2 linked regions of the Cupriavidus taiwanensis LMG 19424 genome follow. Each later gene encodes a partner of the first gene's protein in a complex. Links are inferred from orthologs where the notes say so. Each region holds a gene or a part of one and is shown in the gene's direction. Other genes may lie near its edges. The genes, in order: dapF and RALTA_RS13135.

Region 1 (9,560 bases):
GCGGATGGCAAGCCGTGAGATTCAGTGTAGGCGCTGGCTGCGCCGGCTCAAGCCCGGAGCGGGCGGCGGCAATCAAAGGCACGGGCTTGACGGAGAGGCGCGCGAGCGCGCCGGACGGGCGTTTGAATCGGCTTGCTGGTAGCAAGCTTCCATTGTCTTGGCCGGCGCGCTGCCTTATCTTGCGCGATGGTGCGCGAATGTGCGCGGAAATCCTGGAGCGCAGCCATGCGAGAAGTTCCCGACCTGTCGTCCGTCTTCGGTGCCATGCATGCCGCTTCGCGGCGCGACCAGCTGCCCGCCTGGCCTGTGCGTGCCGACCGGCTGCAGCGCCTGCGGCGCCTGGTGACCGAAAACCAGGCCGAAATTGCCGCCGCGATCCATGCGGATTTCACCAACCGTCCGCGCCAGGAGACCGCGCTGCTGGAGGTGTTCCCCAGCCTCGCCGGCGTCGACGACGCCCTGCGGCATGGCAAGCGCTGGATGCGCGTGCGGCGCGCACCCACGGGGTTCTGGTTCCGCCCGGGAAGCTCGCGCCTGGTGCCGCAGCCGCTTGGCGTGGTCGGCATCGTGGTGCCCTGGAATTACCCGCTGTACCTGACGGTCGGCCCTCTGGCCGGCGCGCTGGCGGCAGGCAATCGGGCCATGGTCAAGCTGTCGGAATACACGCCGCGCTTCGCGGCGCTGTTCGCGCGGCTGGTGCCGCAGCACTTCGCCCCGGACGAAATCGTCGTGATCAACGGCGATGCCGACGTGGCCAGCGCGTTCACCGCGCTGCCGTTCGACCACCTGCTGTTCACGGGTTCGACCGCGGTCGGCCACCATGTGATGCGCGCGGCGGCCGCCAACCTGACCCCGGTAACCCTGGAGCTGGGTGGCAAGTCCCCCGCCATCATCGGGGCCGGGGCCGACCTCGAGCGCGCCGTGGAGCGCATCCTGGTCGGCAAGCTGATGAACGCGGGCCAGACCTGCATCGCGCCGGATTATGTACTGGTGCCGGAGGACCTGCGCGGGCAGATGGTGGACGCGGCGCGCCGCTGCGTAGTCCGGCTCTATCCCGACCTGGCGCACAACCCGGACTACACCAGCATCATCAGCCCGCGGCACTTCGCACGGCTGGCAGCGCTGGTCGACGAGGCCGCCGCGCAAGGCGCGACCGTGGTGCCGCTGTCCGATGCGCAGCCGGATGCGCAGGCGCGGCGCCTGCCGCCGGTGCTGCTGCTGGATGTGCCACAGGGCGTAACCGCCCTGCGCGAGGAGATCTTCGGGCCGGTGCTGCCGGTGGTGACCTACCGCACCCTCGACGAGGCGGTGGACTACATCAACGCGCGTCCGCGCCCGCTGGCGTTATACGTGTTCGAGCGCGACCGCGGCGCCATCGCCCATGTGATGCAGCAGACCGTCGCCGGCGGCGTCACGGTCAACGACACCCTGTTCCATATCGCCCAGGACGGCCTGCCGTTCGGCGGCGTCGGCGCCAGCGGCATGGGCGCGTACCATGGGCAGGCGGGCTTCGACACCTTTTCGAAGGTGAAGCCGGTGTTCCACCAGGCCAGCCTGAACGGCGCCGGACTGCTCAAGCCGCCTTACGGCAAGACCTTCGACACCATGCTGCGCCTGCTGCTGCGTTGAGCTCTGGCCTGCACAGGCCGCGCTTACGACACCAGCATCGGCCGCCCGAGCATGCGCGACAGCACTGCCTCCGGCGAATGCGTGTGGTCGGAAATCGCCTGCGGCGCCAGGTAGATGGTCTGCTCCATCATCGCGCGCCCGCGCATGGCCGCGTGCAGCAGCTGGTCGCTGAAGACGATCCAGGTTGCACCCGGCGGGAAGTGGAATTCCTGCTGCGGCACGTTGGCCTGGTAGTCCAGGTCGGCCTTGGCCAGGTCATGCAGCTGCAGCATGCGGTGGTCGTATTCCGAGCGGCGGCGCTTGGTGATATGCAGCAGCTTCATCAGCGCCGCCTGCCCCGGCCACATGCCGTGGGTCTTGGGCACGAACTTCTGCGCAAAGTCGCCGAACGGCTCGCCTACGCGCCACACGCGCGGCGCGGCCGGGTCGATATTGTGAAACACGCGCAACAGGCGCTTGCCCAGCATCGGGTTCGACGGGAAGGAATCGACGTGCAGGCGGGTGTCGTCCTTGCGCCAGCTGACCGGGCGCCCGGCGATCTCGCTGGGCCGCAGCGAGGTGCCGGCGCGGGTCATGTGCGGGATGTATTCCGGGAACAGCGTGCGGATCAGCGACTCGCTGCTGTCGGCGTAGCGGCGGATCAGCGTGTACAGGTCGGCCAGGTCCTGCGGGCTGCCCTGCGCGCCGCGCACCGCGGTGTCGTCGGCACGCAGGTTGATGTTCTTGGACTTGCCGTCGGAATAACGGGCGTCGAGGAAGCGCTCTTCACCCCGCTGGAACTGAAACTTCAGGTTGGGGAAGTACAGTACCGCGCCCTGCTCCAGTTCGCGGCGCAGCGTGGCGCGTTCTTCGGCGCTGACCTCGGGCGCCCACTCCGTATAGGGCTGCGGACGGATCAGGTCGAGCTGGCCGGCAGTTGACGGCCGGGCTGGGGGCGACGGGGCAAGGACAGGCGCTTCGGACATGGCATCCTCTGGGAACGGTTACCAGTGTTGAGGGTGGCCGCCGCAGCGGCGGCAGGCGAGTGGCGGAATTTTACTCCGTGCGCCGGCCGTGGCGCCTGCGTCACGCGTCAGCTGAACCTGGATCAAAGCCACGCAAAAAAACCCCGCGAGCCCTTGCGGGCCGGCGGGGCTTGTCGTCAGGATTGCCGACGCGAGCGCGGCGCTTACAGGCCGGCCGCGGCGCGCAGCGCAGCCGCCTTGTCGGTGGCTTCCCACGAGAATTCCGGCTCTTCGCGGCCGAAGTGGCCATAGGCCGCGGTCTTCTCGTAGATCGGCCGCAGCAGGTCCAGCATCTGCACGATGCCCTTCGGGCGCAGGTCGAAATGTTCCTGCACCAGTTCCGCGATCTTGGCGTCCGGAATCTTGCCGGTGCCTTCGGTATAGACCGTCACGTTGATCGGCCGCGCCACGCCGATGGCGTAGCTGACCTGCACCTGGCACTGCCGCGCCAGGCCCGCGGCCACCACGTTCTTGGCGACGTAGCGCGCGGCGTAGGCAGCCGAGCGGTCGACCTTGGACGGGTCCTTGCCCGAGAACGCGCCGCCGCCGTGCGGCGAGGCGCCGCCGTAGGTGTCGACAATGATCTTGCGCCCGGTCAGGCCGCAGTCGCCTTGCGGCCCGCCGATCACGAAGCGGCCGGTCGGGTTCACCAGGTACTTGGTTTCCTTGAGCATCTCTGCCGGCAGCACCGGCTTGATGATCTCCTCGATCACGGCCTCGCGGATCTGCGCCTGGGTGATGTCCGGCGCGTGCTGGGTCGACAGCACCACGGTATCCACGCTGTGCGGCTTGCCGTCGACATAGCGCACCGTGACCTGGGACTTGGCATCCGGGCGCAGCCACGGCAGGCGGCCGTCGCGGCGCAGCAGCGACTGGCGCTCGACCAGGCGGTGCGCGTAGTAGATCGGGAACGGCATCAGTTCCGGGGTCTCGTCGCAGGCGTAGCCGAACATCAGGCCCTGGTCGCCGGCGCCCTGGTTCAGGTAGTCGTCCGAGGCACGGTCGACGCCCTGGGCGATGTCGGGCGACTGCTTGTCATAGGCGACCAGCACCGCGCAGCCCTTGTAGTCGATGCCGTAATCGGTGTTGTCGTACCCGATGCGCTTGATGGTGTCGCGCGCGATCTGGATATAGTCGACGTTGGCGGTCGTGGTGATTTCCCCGGCCAGCACCACCAGACCGGTGTTGCAAAGCGTCTCGGCTGCCACACGCGCGTACTTGTCCTGCGCCAGGATGGCGTCCAGGACGGCGTCGGAAATCTGGTCGGCGACCTTGTCGGGATGGCCTTCGGAGACGGATTCCGAAGTAAAAAGGAAGTCGTTTGCCACGAACTTATTCTCCAGGTTGGCTATTGCGTGCCAGCCTGTTCGGTCCATGGCGGCGACGCTTTAGCGGTATTTCAGGCAGCCCGGTTAGAGCCGCATCGCCCCGCAAGTTGTCAGTTAACTCGGCGATACACGCTATTATACGCGCCTGCAGGCGTCGTTGCAGCGCCACAGGGGTGCGGTACGACACCTTGCCGGCATGCCGGACCCACGCCTGCCTGCCCGTCTGATCCCGGTCACAGTCCCGCGGCGGACTTGCCTGGACCCGTTTTCCACGCCTGATGACTTTTTTATTCTGGCTGATCTCCCGTTTCCCGCTGCGGCTGCTGCAGGCCGCGGGCGGCGCGCTGGGCCTGCTGATCGCACGGCTGCCGGGCCGCTATGGCCAGCGCCTGCGGGAGAATTTCCGCCTCGCCTTCCCCGACGCCACCGAGGCGATGATCGACGAGGCCGCCCGCTCGGCCGGGCGCATGATCATCGAGATGCCCTACTTCTGGAGCCGCCGCAGGATCGGCGCCAGGCTGTACGGCTTTGACGACCACCTGTGGCCTGAACTGGGCGCCCTGCAGGCGCGCGGCAAGGGCATCATCATCCTGACCCCGCACCTGGGCTGCTTTGAAGTGCTGCCCCAATCCCATGCCCTGCATCGCCCGGTGACGGCGCTGTTCAAGCCGCCGCACCAGCCGTGGCTGCGCGACTGGATCGAAAAAATGCGCACCCGGCCCAACATGCACATGGCGCCGGCCACGCCGCGCGGCGTGCGCATGCTGGTCAAGGCACTCAAGCGCGGCCAGGCGGTGGGCATCCTGCCCGACCAGGTGCCCAGCGGCGGCGAAGGCAACTGGGCGCCCTTCTTCGGCAAGCCCGCCTACACCATGGCGCTGGTGCACCGGCTGCAGCAACTGACCGGCGCGCCGGTGGTGGCGGTCTTTGCCGAGCGGCTGCCGCGCGGTGCCGGCTACCGCGGTCATCTGCGCGTGATCGAGGACGGCGGGATGCTGCCCGACGATCCCGCCGCCGCCGCCGCGGTCATCAACCGCACCATCGAAGAACTGGTGCGTCTGTGCCCGACGCAATACCTGTGGGGCTACAACCGCTACAAGCAACCCGCCGGAGCGGGCACCCCTGGCACCCCGGACACACCCGCTACCGAGGGCACGGATTCCGCGCCGGCGACTGACCGATCGATCTCATGAGCCGTGTGTTCACGTGGCTCGGCATCGGCCTGCTGACCGTGCTGGGCAAACTGCCCTATCCCTTCGTCGCGCGCTTCGGCGAGGCGCTCGGCAGCCTGCTGTACCGGATTCCGAGCGAGCGGCGCAAGGTGGTGCAGGCCAACCTGCGCCTGTGCTTTCCGGACCGGACCGAGGCCGAGATCGACGCGCTGTCGCGCCAGAGCTTCCGCCTGCTGTTCCGCAGCTTTGCCGAGCGCGGCATCTTCTGGACCGGCAGCGAGGCGCAGATGCGCCGCTGGGTGCAGATCGACGACCAGGCGGGGCTGGTGGCGCTGGACGGCACGCCGCACATCCTGGTGACGCTGCACCTGTCGGGCGTCGAAGCCGGCGCGATCCGGCTCACCATCCACCTGCGCGAGCATGTCGGCCGCTCCGGCGCCTCGCTCTATACGAAGCAGAAGAACGCGCTGTTCGACGGCTTCCTCAAGCAGGCGCGCGGGCGCTTCGGCGCCAACATGATCTCTCGCAACGACAGCGCGCGCGACATCCTGCGCTGCCTGAAGAAGGGCGAGGCGCTGCAGCTGATCGCCGACATGGACTTCGGTGAGCGCGATTCGGAATTCGTGCCGTTCTTCGGCGTGCAGGCGCTGACGCTGACCTCGGTATCGCGGCTGGCGCGCCTGACCGGCGCCAGAGTGGTGCCGATCTACACCGAGATGCTGCCCGACTACCAGGGCTACGTGCTGCGCGTGCTGCCGGCCTGGGAAGACTACCCCGGCGCCAGCGTCACCGACGACACGCGCCGCATGAACGCCTTTTTCGAGGATTGCATCCGCCCGCGGGTGCCCGAGTACTATTGGGTGCACAAGCGCTTCAAGCACCGCCTGCCGGGCGAGCCCGAGATTTACTGAGCGCTACTGAGCGCGCCGGCACAGCCGGCGCCGCGCCGCTACAATCGCCACCATGAAACTCAAGTTCACCAAGATGCATGGCGCGGGCAACGACTTTGTCGTGCTCGACGGCATCCACCAGCAGATCGACCTGACTCCGGCCCAGTGGCGCGCGCTGGCCAGCCGGCATTTCGGCGTGGGCGCGGACCAGATCCTGATCGTCGAGAAACCGACGCGCCCGGATGTCGATTTCCGCTACCGCATCGTCAATGCCGACGGCAGCGAGGTCGAGCACTGCGGCAATGGCGCGCGCTGCTTCGTGCGCTTCGTCACCGAGCAGGGCATGACCGACAAGCGTTCGGTGCGCGTCGAGGTGATGAACGGCGTGATCACGCTGACGCTACAGGACGATGGCCAGGTCACGGTCGACATGGGCGCGCCCGAGCTGGAACCGGCGCGCGTGCCGTTCCGTGCGCAGGGCCTGCCCACGCATGCCGAGGGCGCGGACGCGCTGTACGGCCTCGAAGTCAACGGCCGCACCGAATGGATCTCGGCGGTGTCGATGGGCAACCCGCATGCGGTGCAGGTGGTGGACGACGTCGAGAACTTCCCCGTGCTGCAGGACGGCCCGGTGATCGAACACCATCCGGCCTTCCCGAACCGCGTCAATGCCGGCTTCATGCAGGTGGTTGACCGCCACGCCATCCGGCTGCGCGTCTACGAGCGCGGCGCCGGCGAGACTTTGGCCTGCGGCACCGGTGCCTGCGCGGCCGTGGTCGCCGGCATCCGGCGCGGCCTGCTGGATTCGCCGGTGCGGGTCCACACCCATGGCGGCGAGCTGACCATTGCCTGGGACGGCGGCGCCGAACCGGTGCGCATGACCGGCCCGGCCACCACCGTGTTCGAAGGCAGCATTGACCTGGCGGCCCTGCCGGCCTGACCATAGGGGCTGCGCGCCCCTTGTTCCCTCCCCTGCAGCGCAGTCCCCGGGGCGCCCGATTCCCTGATCCCGCAGATCATCGCGAATGGAGCGCCTATGCCGCTGGACGATTTCCGCATCACCTCGGGCAAGCGATTCCGCCTTGCCGACTTCGACCCGGGCAGCAAGCCGCTGTCATGCGGCAAGAAAGAGGAAGACCTGGCCCGCATCATCGAGCTGAGCAACGCGCTCGACGCGCAGCAGGACATCTTCTATGCCGAGCACCGCCGCAAGCTGCTGGTGGTGCTGCAGGGCATGGACACCAGCGGCAAGGACGGCACCGTGCGCGGCGTGTTCCGCAGCTTCGATCCGCTGGGCATCCGCGTGGTGGGCTTCAAGGCGCCGTCGCCCGAGGAGCTGGCGCGGGATTTCCTGTGGCGCATCCACCTGCAGGTGCCGAAGTCGGGCGAGATCGTGGTGTTCAACCGCAGCCACTACGAAGATGTGCTGATCACGCGCGTGCACGACTGGATCGACGCCGCCGAATGCGAACGGCGCTACCGCCAGATCCGCGAATTCGAGTCGATGCTGACCGAGACCGGCACCACCATCATCAAGTGCTTCCTGCATATTTCGCGCGACGAACAAAAGTCGCGGCTCGAGGCGCGCCTGGCCGACCCGGAAAAACACTGGAAATTCGACACCCAGGACCTTGCAGAGCGCAAGCACTGGAAGGCCTACATGGACGCCTACGAGGCCGCCATCACGGCCACCAGCACGCCCGAGTGCCCCTGGTACGTGGTGCCGGCCGATTCCAAGACCCACCGCAACCTGATGGTGGCCGAGATCATGACCAAGGTCTTCGCGGACCTGAAGCCGGCTTATCCGCCGGCGCGTCCGGAACTGGCCGGGATCAAGGTCGACTGAGCCAGCGCGCGCCGGCGGCGCTCAGCCGCCGTTGCCGCGATGCACGTCGTGCGTGACGAAGGGCTGCTCGCGGCTGGGCATGGCCAGCCATTGCGGATGGCGCAGCGTCTGGCGGATATCCTCCAGCCCGCTGGTCCAGTGCTCGTGCATGGTCAGCGGGCCGAACTGGTAGTCCTTGGCCAGGTTCTCGAACGACTTGTCGCGGTAGATCAGCTGGATCACGTTGCGGCGCGCATCGCACGACTGCTCTGCCGCGCGGCGGTACCAGTCGTTGTCGCGCTTCGACTGCGGCACCAGCGCCATTACCTCGTTGAGCATGCGGCGCAGGTTCTGCTGCTCGCGCATGTAGTCGGTGATGGCCCGGGTGCGGCTGGAATACTGGATGTCCTTCTGGCGCTCGGCCACGTCGATCAGGTCGTGCGGCAGCTTGCCGCGCGCGCTCCACAGGTCGACCTGGAAGATCAGCGCGTCGCGCCGCGGCTGCGCGGTCAGCACCTCGGCCAGCGGCGTGTTCGAGACCAGCCCGCCGTCCCAGTAGTATTCGCCATCGATCTCCACCGCCGGAAAGCCCGGGGGCAGCGCGCCCGATGCCATGAAATGCTCGGCGCAGAGCTTGTCGCGGGTATTGTCGAAGTAGGCAAAGTTGCCGGTGCGCACATTGACCGCGCCCACCGAGACCCGCATCAGGTCGGGACGATGGTTGATCAGGTCGAAGTCGGCAAAGCGCTCCAGCGTGGCCTTCAGCGGCTTGGTGTCGTAGAAGCTGGCATGGGTCGGGTCCGAGTAGCGCGACATCAGCGCCGCCCAGCTGCGCGGCTGGAAGAAGCCGCGCTGGCCCTCCAGCATGGCGCGCGCCGCATGCAGTCCGTCGAACCAGATCCGCATCGGCTCGGGCCAGCTTGCCGCTTCATCGGCAAACCAGGTGTAGGACAGGCTGGGCAGCCACGGCTGCGCGCAGATGTGTTCCCAGAACGCCCGCAGCTGCTCCACCCTGCGACGCGGCGGATTGCCGGCGATGATGGCCGCGTTCAACGCACCGATCGAAATGCCGGCGACCCAGTTGGGGAAGATGCCGCCGTCGGCCAGCCCCTGGTACACGCCGGCCTGGTAGGCGCCCAGCGCGCCGCCGCCCTGCAGCACCAGTGCGCGCACGGCATACGCCTCGTGCGCGGGCCGGTCGGGGGCCTTGGCCGCCTTGCGCACCGGCTTGCGCGGCCGCACCTGGGCGCCGCGCTCGGCCAGCGACTCGCCGTTGCCGGCGGACTCCGCCGTCGGGGACGGCGTTGCCGCCTGCCGCACTGCCCGTTCCTGCCGCTCCTTTGCCGCCACGCCGCGCTCCCTCCCAGTCTGAAAGTCAGCCGTGTGCCTACCGGCCACGCCTCGGGCGCTGGCTGCCAGCGCCCGCCCTCTTCAACGGTTTCAGACGCCGTAGCGCTGACGATAGGCAGCCACGGCCTCGCGCGAAGCGCCCAGCGCCGGATCCTGCGAGGCATCGAGATAGGCCAGCAGGTCCTTCAGGCTGGCGATGGCGATCACCGGGATACCGAATTCGCGCTGCACGTCCTGCACCGCCGAATGAGTGCCGACCTGCTCGGCGGTGCCGCTCTTCTCCATGCGGTCCAGCGCGATCAGCACCGCGGCGGGCTCGGCGCCGGCGGCGCGGATCAGGTTCACCGATTCGCGCACCGAGG
Region 2 (9,592 bases), 2.7 Mb from region 1 along the record:
CATGGGCGAAGAGGTGGTCAGCAGCCTGACCCCGGGCCAGGCTCTGGTCGGCGTCGTCCAGCGCGAGCTGACCGCGGTGATCGGCGGCGCCGAGGCCGCCAGCGGCAACAATAAAGAGTCAGAGCTGAACCTGGCGGTGCAGCCGCCCGCCATCATCCTGATGGCCGGCCTGCAAGGCGCGGGCAAGACCACCACCGCCGGCAAGCTGGCCAAGTGGCTCAAGGAAAACAAAAAGAAGAAGGTGCTGACGGTCTCGTGCGACGTCTACCGCCCCGCCGCCATCGCCCAGCTCAAGACCGTGTCCGAGCAGGTCGGCGCCGAGTTCTTCCCGTCGCAGCCGGACCAGAAGCCGGTCGACATCGCCCGCGCGGCGGTGGACTGGGCGCGCAAGCATTACCACGACGTGCTGATCGTCGACACGGCCGGCCGGCTCGGTATCGACGAGGCGATGATGCAGGAAATCGCCGCGCTGCACGCCGAACTGAAGCCCGCCGAAACCCTGTTCGTGGTCGACGCCATGCTGGGCCAGGACGCCGTCAACACCGCCAAGGCCTTCAATGACACCCTGCCGCTGACCGGCGTGGTGCTGACCAAGCTGGACGGCGATGCGCGCGGCGGCGCGGCGCTGTCCGTGCGCCATATCACCGGCCGCCCGATCAAGTTCGTCGGCGTCGGCGAAAAGCTGGATGGCCTGGAACCGTTCTATCCGGACCGCATGGCCCAGCGCATCCTGGGCATGGGCGACATCCTCGCGCTGGTCGAGGAAGCCCAGCGCGGCGTGGACATGGCCGCGGCCGAGAAGCTGGCCAAGAAGATCAAGAAGACCGGCGACTTCGACCTGGAAGACTTCAAGGCGCAGATCGGCCAGATGAAGAAGATGGGCGGCCTGGGCAGCCTGGTCGACAAGCTGCCGGCGCAGTTCGCCCAGCAGGCGCAGGGCGCCAACATGGACCAGGCCGAGAAGCAGGTCGCGCGCATGGAAGGCATCATCAACAGCATGACCCCGGCCGAGCGCGCCAAGCCCGACCTGATCAAGGCCAGCCGCAAGCGCCGCATTGCCGCGGGCGCCGGCGTGCCGGTGCAGGAGGTCAACCGCCTGCTCAACCAGTTCGACCAGATGCAGTCCATGATGAAGAAGCTCAAGGGCGGCGGCATGATGAAGATGATGCGCCAGATGGGCGCGATGAAGGGCGGCATGAAGGGCCTCTTCAACCGCTGAAGCCCGCCGCCGCAAGCCGAACTGCCTCCCCGCAAAAGAACAGGAAAGACATCATGATGAGCGCCGAACAGGCCCGCGAGCTGTGGGCCAACTCCGAAGAAATCGTCTCCGCCGCGGAAGTCCAGGATTCGCTGGACCGGATGGCCGCGGACATCACCGCCAGGATGGGCAACGACTTCCCGCTGGTGCTGTCGGTGATGGGCGGCGCGGTGGTCTTCACCGGCATGCTGCTGCCCAAGCTGGCGTTCCCGCTGGAGTTCGACTACATCCACCTCTCGCGCTACAACAACAAGACCGTGGGCGGCGAGATGCAATGGCGCGTGGCCCCGCGCGAATCGGTCAAGGACCGCGTGGTGCTGGTGCTGGACGACATCCTCGATGAAGGCGAGACCATGGCCGCAATCCGCCAGCGCATCATGGACATGGGCGCGCGGGAATTCCACGCGGCGGTGCTGTGCGAGAAGACGCTGAGCAAGCCCAAGCCCATGCACCCGGATTTCTGCGGCTTTGCGGTGCCGGATCGCTATGTGTTCGGTTGCGGGATGGATGCCAAGGGATACTGGCGGAACCTGGATTCGATCCGGGCGCTGGTTTGAGCCGTCTGCAAGACTGACGGTTTTCTCCCTTCCCCGCCGCGGGAGAAGGGAGAAAACAGGTCAAGCCTGGTGCGTCCCCAGAATCGGCCACAGCGAAGCCAGCAGCAGCACCGCCATCCCGATATTGAACGCCCGCAGCACCTTCGGCCGCGCCAGCCAGCGCCGCAGCGCCGAGCCGCACAACGCCCACATCGCCACGCTGGGCAGGTTCACCACGCCGAAGATCCCGGACAGCAGCAGCACGTTGAGCCACAGGTTGCCGTGCAGCACGTAGGTGCTGCACGCGCCCACCGCCATCACCCACGCCTTGGGATTGACCCACTGGAACGCCGCGGCGGCCCAGAAGCCCATCGGCCGCGCCACCTGCTGGTCCTGCACGCCGCCGGCCGTGGCCAGCTTCCACGCCAGCCAGACCAGGTAGACCGTCGCCACCACGCGCAGTACCTGCCAGGTCCACGGGAATGCGTGGAACAGCGACCCCAGGCCCAGCCCCACCAGCCCCACCATCAGCGCGAAGCCGATGCTGACGCCGAGCAGGTGCGGCACCGTGCGCAGGAAACCAAAGTTCACGCCCGAGGCGAGCAGCATCGTGTTGTTCGGGCCGGGGGTGATCGACGACACCAGGGCAAAGCCGGCAAAGGCGGCAAAGACACCGGTGCCGGCGGCGAGTTGGGACACTTCCATGACTGACTCCAGCGGCGTTCATGTGCTTTCGGGAAATCAGTCTACGGCCACTTAACGGTACAGTACCGGTACACTTTGAGGGAAATGCGCCGATACAGGTCCGCTCACCGCAGCGCGTGCCAGGCGACGCCCATCGCCAGCAGCCAGAGGACAACTCCGGTCAGGCGCTCGACCCACCGCACCGACCGCCCGAAGCGCGCCGCCATCGCCGGATGACCGATGCCGTAGGCCACCAGCAGGTCCCAGCCCAGCACCACGGCAAACATCCAGACCCCGTAGGCCAGTTGCACCGCCGCCGGCGTGCGGCTGGCGGCCAGGACGGAGAACAGGCTGGCGTAGAACAGCCCGTTCTTCGGGTTCAGCACGGCAGACAGGAAGCCGCTGGCCATCTGGGCCAGCCAGGCCGCGGGCGCGGGCCTCGCAGCAGCATCGGCCGCAGGCATCGACAGTTCGCCCGAGGCGTTCAGCAGGCGCCAGCCCAGCCACGCCAGGTAGGCACAGCCGGCCCACTGCAGCGCCGCGAACAGTTGCGGCGAGTCCCGCATCGCGGCGAAGCCGGCCAGCGCGAGGCCGATAAAAACGCCATTGCCCAGCGCGATGCCCAGGCAGACGGCGCTGGCGCGCCGCGGCCCGTGCAGCAGCGCGCTGCGCACCACCAGGAAAAAATCCGGCCCCGGGCTGAGCAGCGCCAGCGCATGCGCGCCGGCCACCATGGCGAATTGCTGCCATGGCAACGCCCCGGGGGCAAGATCGAACGCGATGTCCATGCCGACCCTCCGTGAAGAGTCCGCAGTGTCGTGCGCGCGGCAGGGGCAGGTCTTGAAGAAAGTTGCGGTGTGGCGCCAGGACCGGCGCCTCAGGCGGCGCGCTGGTATCGGCGCGGTGTCATGGCCACGCGCTGCTTGAAGGCGCGCTGGAAGTGGCTCTGGTCGGCAAAGCCCAGCGCCAGGGCGACCTCGGCCAGCGCCGCACCTTGCCGCAGCAGGCGGCGCCCATGCTGGATGCGCAGGTCGAGCTGGTAGGCGTGCGGCGTCATGCCGGTTTCGGCGCGGAAGGCGCGGACCAGATGGTAGCGGCTCAGGCCGCAGGCGCGCGCCAGCTCGGCCAGCGGCAGACGCTCGGCATGGCGCTCGCGCAGCAGTTTGCACAACTTCGCCACGCGGGCGGAGACGGCAGCGGGCACCGGCAGTGTACGGGTGACTGCGCCCGTGTCGATGGCGGCATGCAGGTCGCCGACGAAGGCCACCAGCGCGGCCTCTTTCTCGACGCTGTCGGCGGGCGAGAACAGCGTGCGGTTCAGCGCGCAGACCAGCCGGTAGACGTGCGCGGACGCCATCACGCGTGCGGGCAGCCAGGCAGCCCCTGCGGCGCTGTCCTCCTCCAGCACGCCCGCCACCCAGGCGGGGTCGAAATGCAGCATCTGGTAGCTCCAGCGCCCGTCGGGCACCGGGTTGCAGGCATGGACCTGGTGCGCCGGGATCACCACCACCGCGCCCGGCCCGAGCACGGCGGTGTCCTCGCCGCAGGCAAAGCGGCTGGCGCCGCTGTCCACGGCGCCGACCGACAGGGTGGCATGGGTATGCGGCAGGTAGCTGGCGCTGCTCTGGGTGGCTCGCCGGCTTTCTGCGAACGGCAGAGCGGGATCCGCCCACCAGCAGCTGGCGGCCGGTGCGGCCGCGGGGCGGCTCACGCCGCGCTGCGGTACGGCCGTTCGCGCAGCCATTTGGTGGCGATCCACTTTTCGCCGGCGGCCACTGGCAGGCCGGCGTGCAGGGTGCGGTCGTCCAGCGTGCCGTCGGGCAGCAGGTAGCTGAAGTAGACCGCGTTGCCCTTGACCGGCGCCACCTCCAGGCCGACGCGCGGGAACGCGGTGGCGCCGCCCGCCTCGGGCGTGTTCAGGTAGATCACCAGGGTGGCGATGCGCTGGCCGCCGACGGACAGCTGCCGCGCTTCGCCGGGGCGCTGCGGGTTGAAGTAGTCGAAGTGCGGCTGGTACTCGCCGCCCGGCTTGTAGTTGAGGATCTGCAGCCCTTCGCCGTGGTCGGCCGGCACCCCGGTGACCGCGGCGATGCGGGCCTCGATGCGCGCGATCAGGGCGTGCTCGGCCACCTGGAACATCGCCCCCATGCTGGTGCGGGCATCGATCAGGTTCTCGTCGCCGGTGTCGGGATTGACCACCGGCGAGCGCGCCAGCCGGCCGCGCGACAGCGCCACCAGCGCGTCGCACTCGTCGTCGCTCAGCAGCTGCTGGAACAGCTGCACCTGCGGCGACGCCAGCCGGAACAGGATGGGCACCCGGCGGTCGCCGCCATCGGCGGCGTAGACGGTGGGTGCGCCGGCCATCGCGGTTTCAGCCTGCGCCGGCTGTGCCGGCGCGGCGCCGGCGGAGTCCTGGGCAAACGCCGCGGCCACGGCACGGCGCGCGAAGGCATCGTCGTAGCCCGAGCGCAGCATCGACAGCACCAGCGCATCGGCGGTGAAGCCCTGGGCGATATGCCGGGCCAGCCATTGTTCGAGTTCGGGCGAGGATTCGGTGTAGCCGGTCTTGCCGCCGGCAACGGATGCTTCGCGGATCATGACGGATTGGCTGCGACGCGCTGCGACGAGAACGGGTTGCGGGCCGGCGGCTCGGCCACCGGCGCGCGCGGGCGCGACGGCGCGATCTCGGCATCGCCGGCCACGGTGACGGTGGCTTCGGAATACTGCCAGCGCTTCCACGCCGCCAGCACTGCGTTGGGGTATTCCGGGCGGCCGCGGCTGCCGTTGTAGCGGCCCAGCGCCAGGTACAGGTCGCCCTGCTCGCGGTCCAGGTAATAGCGCAGGATGGTGCAGCCGTAGCGCAGGTTGCTCTGCAGGTGGAACAGCTTGCGTGCATCGCTGTCGCCGATGGTTCGTACCCAGAACGGCATCACCTGCATCAACCCGCGCGCGCCGGCCGAACTGATGGCGTACTTGCGGAAGTTGCTTTCGACCTGGATCAGGCCCAGCACCAGAGCGGGCTCCAGGCCGGCGCGCTTGGCTTCGTAGTAGGCCACCTCGATCAGCTCGACCCGCACCTGCGGCTCGGGAATGCGCGCGGCCAGCCGCGCCGACATCTCGCCCAGCCACTTCAGGTAGGCCAGGCGCTCGCCGCCGGAGGCGAACACCGGCCGCAGCGGCCGGTCGTCGGCAATGGCCGCGGCCAGCGCGCCGCGCACGGAGTCGGCCAGGTCTTCTTCCTTCTGCGCGCCGGCATGCGCCCCCGTGGCAACCAGGGCCAGCAGCGAGACCAGCAGCGCGCCCGCCAGGCGGCGGGCCGCGGCGGCGGCAGTCGGGCCGCGGAGGGCGCGCATGGGGCTCAGTTCGCCAGCAGGCTGCGCACGTGGCCGACCACTTCGGCCACGCTGACGGCGGTGGCCTGCGCGTCGCGCCGGCCCTGGTACTCGACCTTGCCTTCCTTCAGGCCGCGGTCGCCCACCACCACGCGGTGCGGCACGCCGATCAGTTCCCAGTCGGCGAACATCACGCCCGGGCGCTCGCCGCGGTCGTCGAGGATCACGTCGACGCCGGCCGCCAGCAGCTCGGCGTGGATGCGGTCGGCCTCGGCCTTGACGGCCTCGGAGCGGTCATAGCCCACCGGGCAGATCACCACCGCGAACGGGGCGATCGCGGCCGGCCAGATGATGCCGCGCTCGTCGAAGTTCTGCTCGATCGCCGCGCCCAGGATGCGGGTGATGCCGATGCCATAGCAACCCATCTGCATCGGCTGGGTCTTGCCGTTCTCGTCGAGGAAGGTGGCGTTCATCGATTCCGAGTAGCGCGTGCCCAGCATGAACACGTGGCCCACCTCGATGCCGCGGCAGATCTCCAGCGTGCCCTGGCCGTCCGGCGAGGCGTCGCCCGCCACCACGTTGCGCAGGTCGGCCACGATCGGCTCGGGCAGGTCGCGGCCCCAGTTGACGCCGGTGTAGTGGTAGTCGCGGTAGTTGGCGCCGCAGACAAAATCGCTCATGTTGGCGACCGTGCGGTCGGCCACCACCTTGACCGGCTTCTTCATGTCGATCGGGCCCAGGTAGCCGGGCGGCGAGCCGAAGGCTTCGACGATCTCGTTTTCGGTGGCGAAGCGGAACTCGGCCAGTCCCGGCACCTTGGAGGCCTTGACCTCGTTCAGCTCGTGGTCGGCGCGGATCAGCAGCAGCCAGATCTGGGGCCCGGCGTCGCTGTCCGTGGCCAGCACGATCGACTTGACGTTGGTTTCCAGCGGGATGTTCAGGAATTCGGCGACCTGCTCGCACTTGACCTTCTCCGGGGTGAAGGTCTTGACCAGGTCTTGCGTGGGCGCGGCGCGCTCGGCCACCAGCGGCAGCGCCTCGGCGGCCTCCATGTTGGCGGCGTAGGCCGAGGTCGGGCAGTAGACGATGGCGTCTTCGCCGGTTTCTGCGATGACGTGGAACTCATGCGAGCCCGAGCCGCCGATGGCGCCGTTGTCGGCGGCCACGGCGCGGAATTCCAGCCCGAAGCGGCGGAAGATGCGCACGTAGGCGTCGTACATGTTCTCGTACGATTTGCGCAGGCCGTCGGTGTCGCGGTCGAAGGAATAAGCGTCCTTCATGGTGAACTCGCGACCGCGCATGATGCCGAAGCGCGGCCGGCGCTCGTCGCGGAACTTGGTCTGGATCTGGTAGAAATTGACCGGCAGCTGCTTGTAGCTGCGGATTTCCGAGCGGGCGATATCGGTCACCACTTCTTCGGAGGTGGGCTGCACCGCGAAGTCGCGCTCATGGCGGTCCTTCAGGCGCAGCAGCTCGGGGCCCATCTTGTCCCAGCGGCCGGTTTCCTGCCACAGCTCGGCCGGCTGGATCACCGGCATCGACAGTTCCACCGCACCGGCCCGGTTCATTTCCTCGCGGACGATGTTCTCCACCTTGCGGATTACGCGCAGCCCGATCGGCATGTAGTTGTAGATGCCGGCACCCAGCTTCTTGATCATGCCGGCGCGCATCATCAGCTTGTGCGAAACGATTTCCGCGTCGGCGGGCGCTTCCTTGAGGGTGGAAATGAAGAATTGCGAGGCTTTCATCCGTAATTTCTCTCTGGGCCGCCAAGGTGGAAAAATCCGTCCCGGCACAATCCGGGGGGCCGGCGGCGCTGATTTATGCGCACGCGCCTGAAACTGCCCTTCCGCTCGGGGAAAACCACCATCCCCCGGTCCGGGCCAGGCTGCGCGCTTCCTTTATAATCAGCGTAATTCTAAAGGATTCGAGGTGCAGTCATGCTCGATCGTGAAGGCTTTCGCCCGAACGTCGGCATCATCCTCCTCAACGCAAGAAACGAGGTTTTCTGGGGCAAGCGAATCGGCGAACACTCCTGGCAGTTCCCGCAAGGCGGCATCAAGTACGGCGAAACGCCGGAACAGGCCATGTACCGCGAACTGCATGAGGAAATCGGCCTGCTTCCGGAGCACGTCAGGATTGTCGGTCGCACGCGCGACTGGCTGCGTTACGAGGTGCCGGACAAGTTCATCCGCCGCGAGATCCGCGGCCACTACAAGGGCCAGAAACAAATCTGGTTCCTGCTGCGCATGGCCGGCAGGGACTGCGACATCCACCTGCGCGCCACCGAGCACCCGGAGTTCGATGCCTGGCGCTGGAGCCATTACTGGGTGCCGCTCGAGGCCGTGATCGAATTCAAGCGCGATGTCTACCAGATGGCGCTGACGGAACTGTCACGCTTCCTGAACCGGCATCCGCGCGTGCCGCTCAGCCCGTATGGCACGCATGGCGCCCATGGTGCCCACGGCGTGCACGGGCGCCACGGCGGCCCGCGCGGCCAGGCACTGAGCCGCGCCCAGGCGGCGCAGCAGGCCGATGCCGATGGCAATGCCGAGGTCCCGGGCGCGGCCGACTACGTTTCGCCGGCGACGCCGGTATCCACTACACGGAGCACTGATGACTAGTTTGACCGGCGTGGGCCGCCGCGGCGGCCTGAGCGCGGCCGGATTGCTGCTTGCCGCGGCCAGCCTGGCCCTGGCCGGCTGCAAGACCACCGGCAAGGAGATGGCGGAGGAAGAGAGCACCTGGAACAACCCGTTCGCGCCCAAGACCTTCGAGGAAGCCAAGGCCATGCTGCCGCCATTGCCGCAGGAGGCCAACCTGATCCCGTTCTCGGTGTCGGGCACCGGCACGCTGTCGTTCGCGGTGGACAGCAAGTCGATCTCGGTGGGCAAGGACAACGTGGTGCGCTATACCGTGGTCACCACCAGCCAGAGCGGCGCGCGCAACGTGACCTTCGAAGGCATGCGCTGCGACGCGTTCGAGCGCAAGCTGTATGCAACCCTGCCCCCGGGCGCCACCGAGTGGGTGCCCAACAGCAGCGACTACGGCGAGACCTGGCACCGCATGCAGACCGGGGTGCGCAACGCCTACGCCGCCACGCTGGCGATCGATTTCTTCTGCGAAGGCCGCACCGTGGCCGGCAAGCCCGCGGACATGGTGCTCGAGCTGCAATCGCGCGCGCCGCACAAGCGCTGACGCAACCGGTGCAGGCATAAAAAAACGGCGGGACCGCCAGGCAGTCCCGCCGTTTTTCTTTCCATCGCTCAGACCAGCACCAGGTTGTCGCGATGGATCAGTTCGGGCTCGTTCAGGTGCCCGAGCACCGATTCGATCTCGGACGACGGCTTGCGCGCGATCAGCCGCGACTCGGCGCTGGAATAGTTGGTGATGCCGCGCGCCACCTCCTTGCCTTGCGCATCGACACAGGCGATCACTTCGCCGCGGGCGAATTCGCCCTGCACTTCGACCACGCCGATCGGCAGCAGCGACTTGCCGCCGCTGGTCAGCTTCTCGACCGCGCCGCCGTCGATCACGACGCGGCCGCGCAGCTGCAGGTGGTCGGCCATCCACTGCTTGCGCGCGGTCAGCCGGCCGGTCGGCGCCAGCAGCTGGGTGCCGATCGCCTCGCCGGCGGCCAGGCGCTCCAGCACGTTGGCCTCGCGGCCCGAGGCGATGGTGGTATGCGCGCCGGACTTGGCCGCGCGCTTGGCCGCCAGGATCTTGGTCAGCATGCCGCCGCGGCCGATCGACGTGCCGGCGCCGCCGGCCATGGCTTCCAG

The links.
Region 2: the proteins of dapF (region 1) and RALTA_RS13135 are in contact, whole or in part, in a solved structure (PDB 5YGU), measured with the Escherichia coli proteins. The link is inferred for Cupriavidus taiwanensis LMG 19424 from one-to-one orthologs.

The regions. Positions count from the first base shown.
Region 1 is NC_010528.1:164,294-173,853, reverse strand. The notes cover bases 5,165-8,029. They hold dapF (diaminopimelate epimerase), read left to right. Parts: upstream 5,165-6,096; coding sequence 6,097-6,963; downstream 6,964-8,029. Other genes in these bases: RALTA_RS00835 (patatin-like phospholipase family protein), read right to left, coding at 7,891-8,029; RALTA_RS00840 (polyphosphate kinase 2 family protein), read left to right, coding at 7,060-7,869; RALTA_RS00850 (lipid A biosynthesis lauroyl acyltransferase), read left to right, coding at 5,165-6,044. Also shown: RALTA_RS00870 (coniferyl aldehyde dehydrogenase), read left to right, coding at 226-1,629; RALTA_RS00865 (Kdo hydroxylase family protein), read right to left, coding at 1,653-2,594; metK (methionine adenosyltransferase), read right to left, coding at 2,798-3,961; RALTA_RS00855 (lysophospholipid acyltransferase family protein), read left to right, coding at 4,240-5,154; more of RALTA_RS00850, read left to right, coding at 5,151-5,164; more of RALTA_RS00835, read right to left, coding at 8,030-9,198; pyrE (orotate phosphoribosyltransferase), read right to left, coding at 9,289-9,560. UniProt on the Escherichia coli protein: Involved in the succinylase branch of the L-lysine biosynthesis and in the biosynthesis of the pentapeptide incorporated in the peptidoglycan moiety. Catalyzes the stereoinversion of LL-2,6-diaminopimelate (L,L-DAP) to meso-diaminopimelate (meso-DAP).
Region 2 is NC_010528.1:2,850,732-2,860,323, forward strand. Bases 6,696-9,592 are described here. They hold RALTA_RS13135 (RNA pyrophosphohydrolase), read left to right. Parts: upstream 6,696-7,750; coding sequence 7,751-8,434; downstream 8,435-9,592. Other genes in these bases: RALTA_RS13130 (proline--tRNA ligase), read right to left, coding at 6,696-7,558; RALTA_RS13140 (CNP1-like family protein), read left to right, coding at 8,427-9,008; proB (glutamate 5-kinase), read right to left, coding at 9,077-9,592. Also shown: ffh (signal recognition particle protein), read left to right, coding at 1-1,219; RALTA_RS13100 (hypoxanthine-guanine phosphoribosyltransferase), read left to right, coding at 1,273-1,815; RALTA_RS13105 (LysE family translocator), read right to left, coding at 1,876-2,499; RALTA_RS13110 (LysE family translocator), read right to left, coding at 2,604-3,266; RALTA_RS13115 (AraC family transcriptional regulator), read right to left, coding at 3,356-4,189; RALTA_RS13120 (2OG-Fe(II) oxygenase), read right to left, coding at 4,186-5,076; RALTA_RS13125 (lytic transglycosylase domain-containing protein), read right to left, coding at 5,073-5,831; more of RALTA_RS13130, read right to left, coding at 5,837-6,695. UniProt on the Escherichia coli protein: Master regulator of 5'-end-dependent mRNA decay.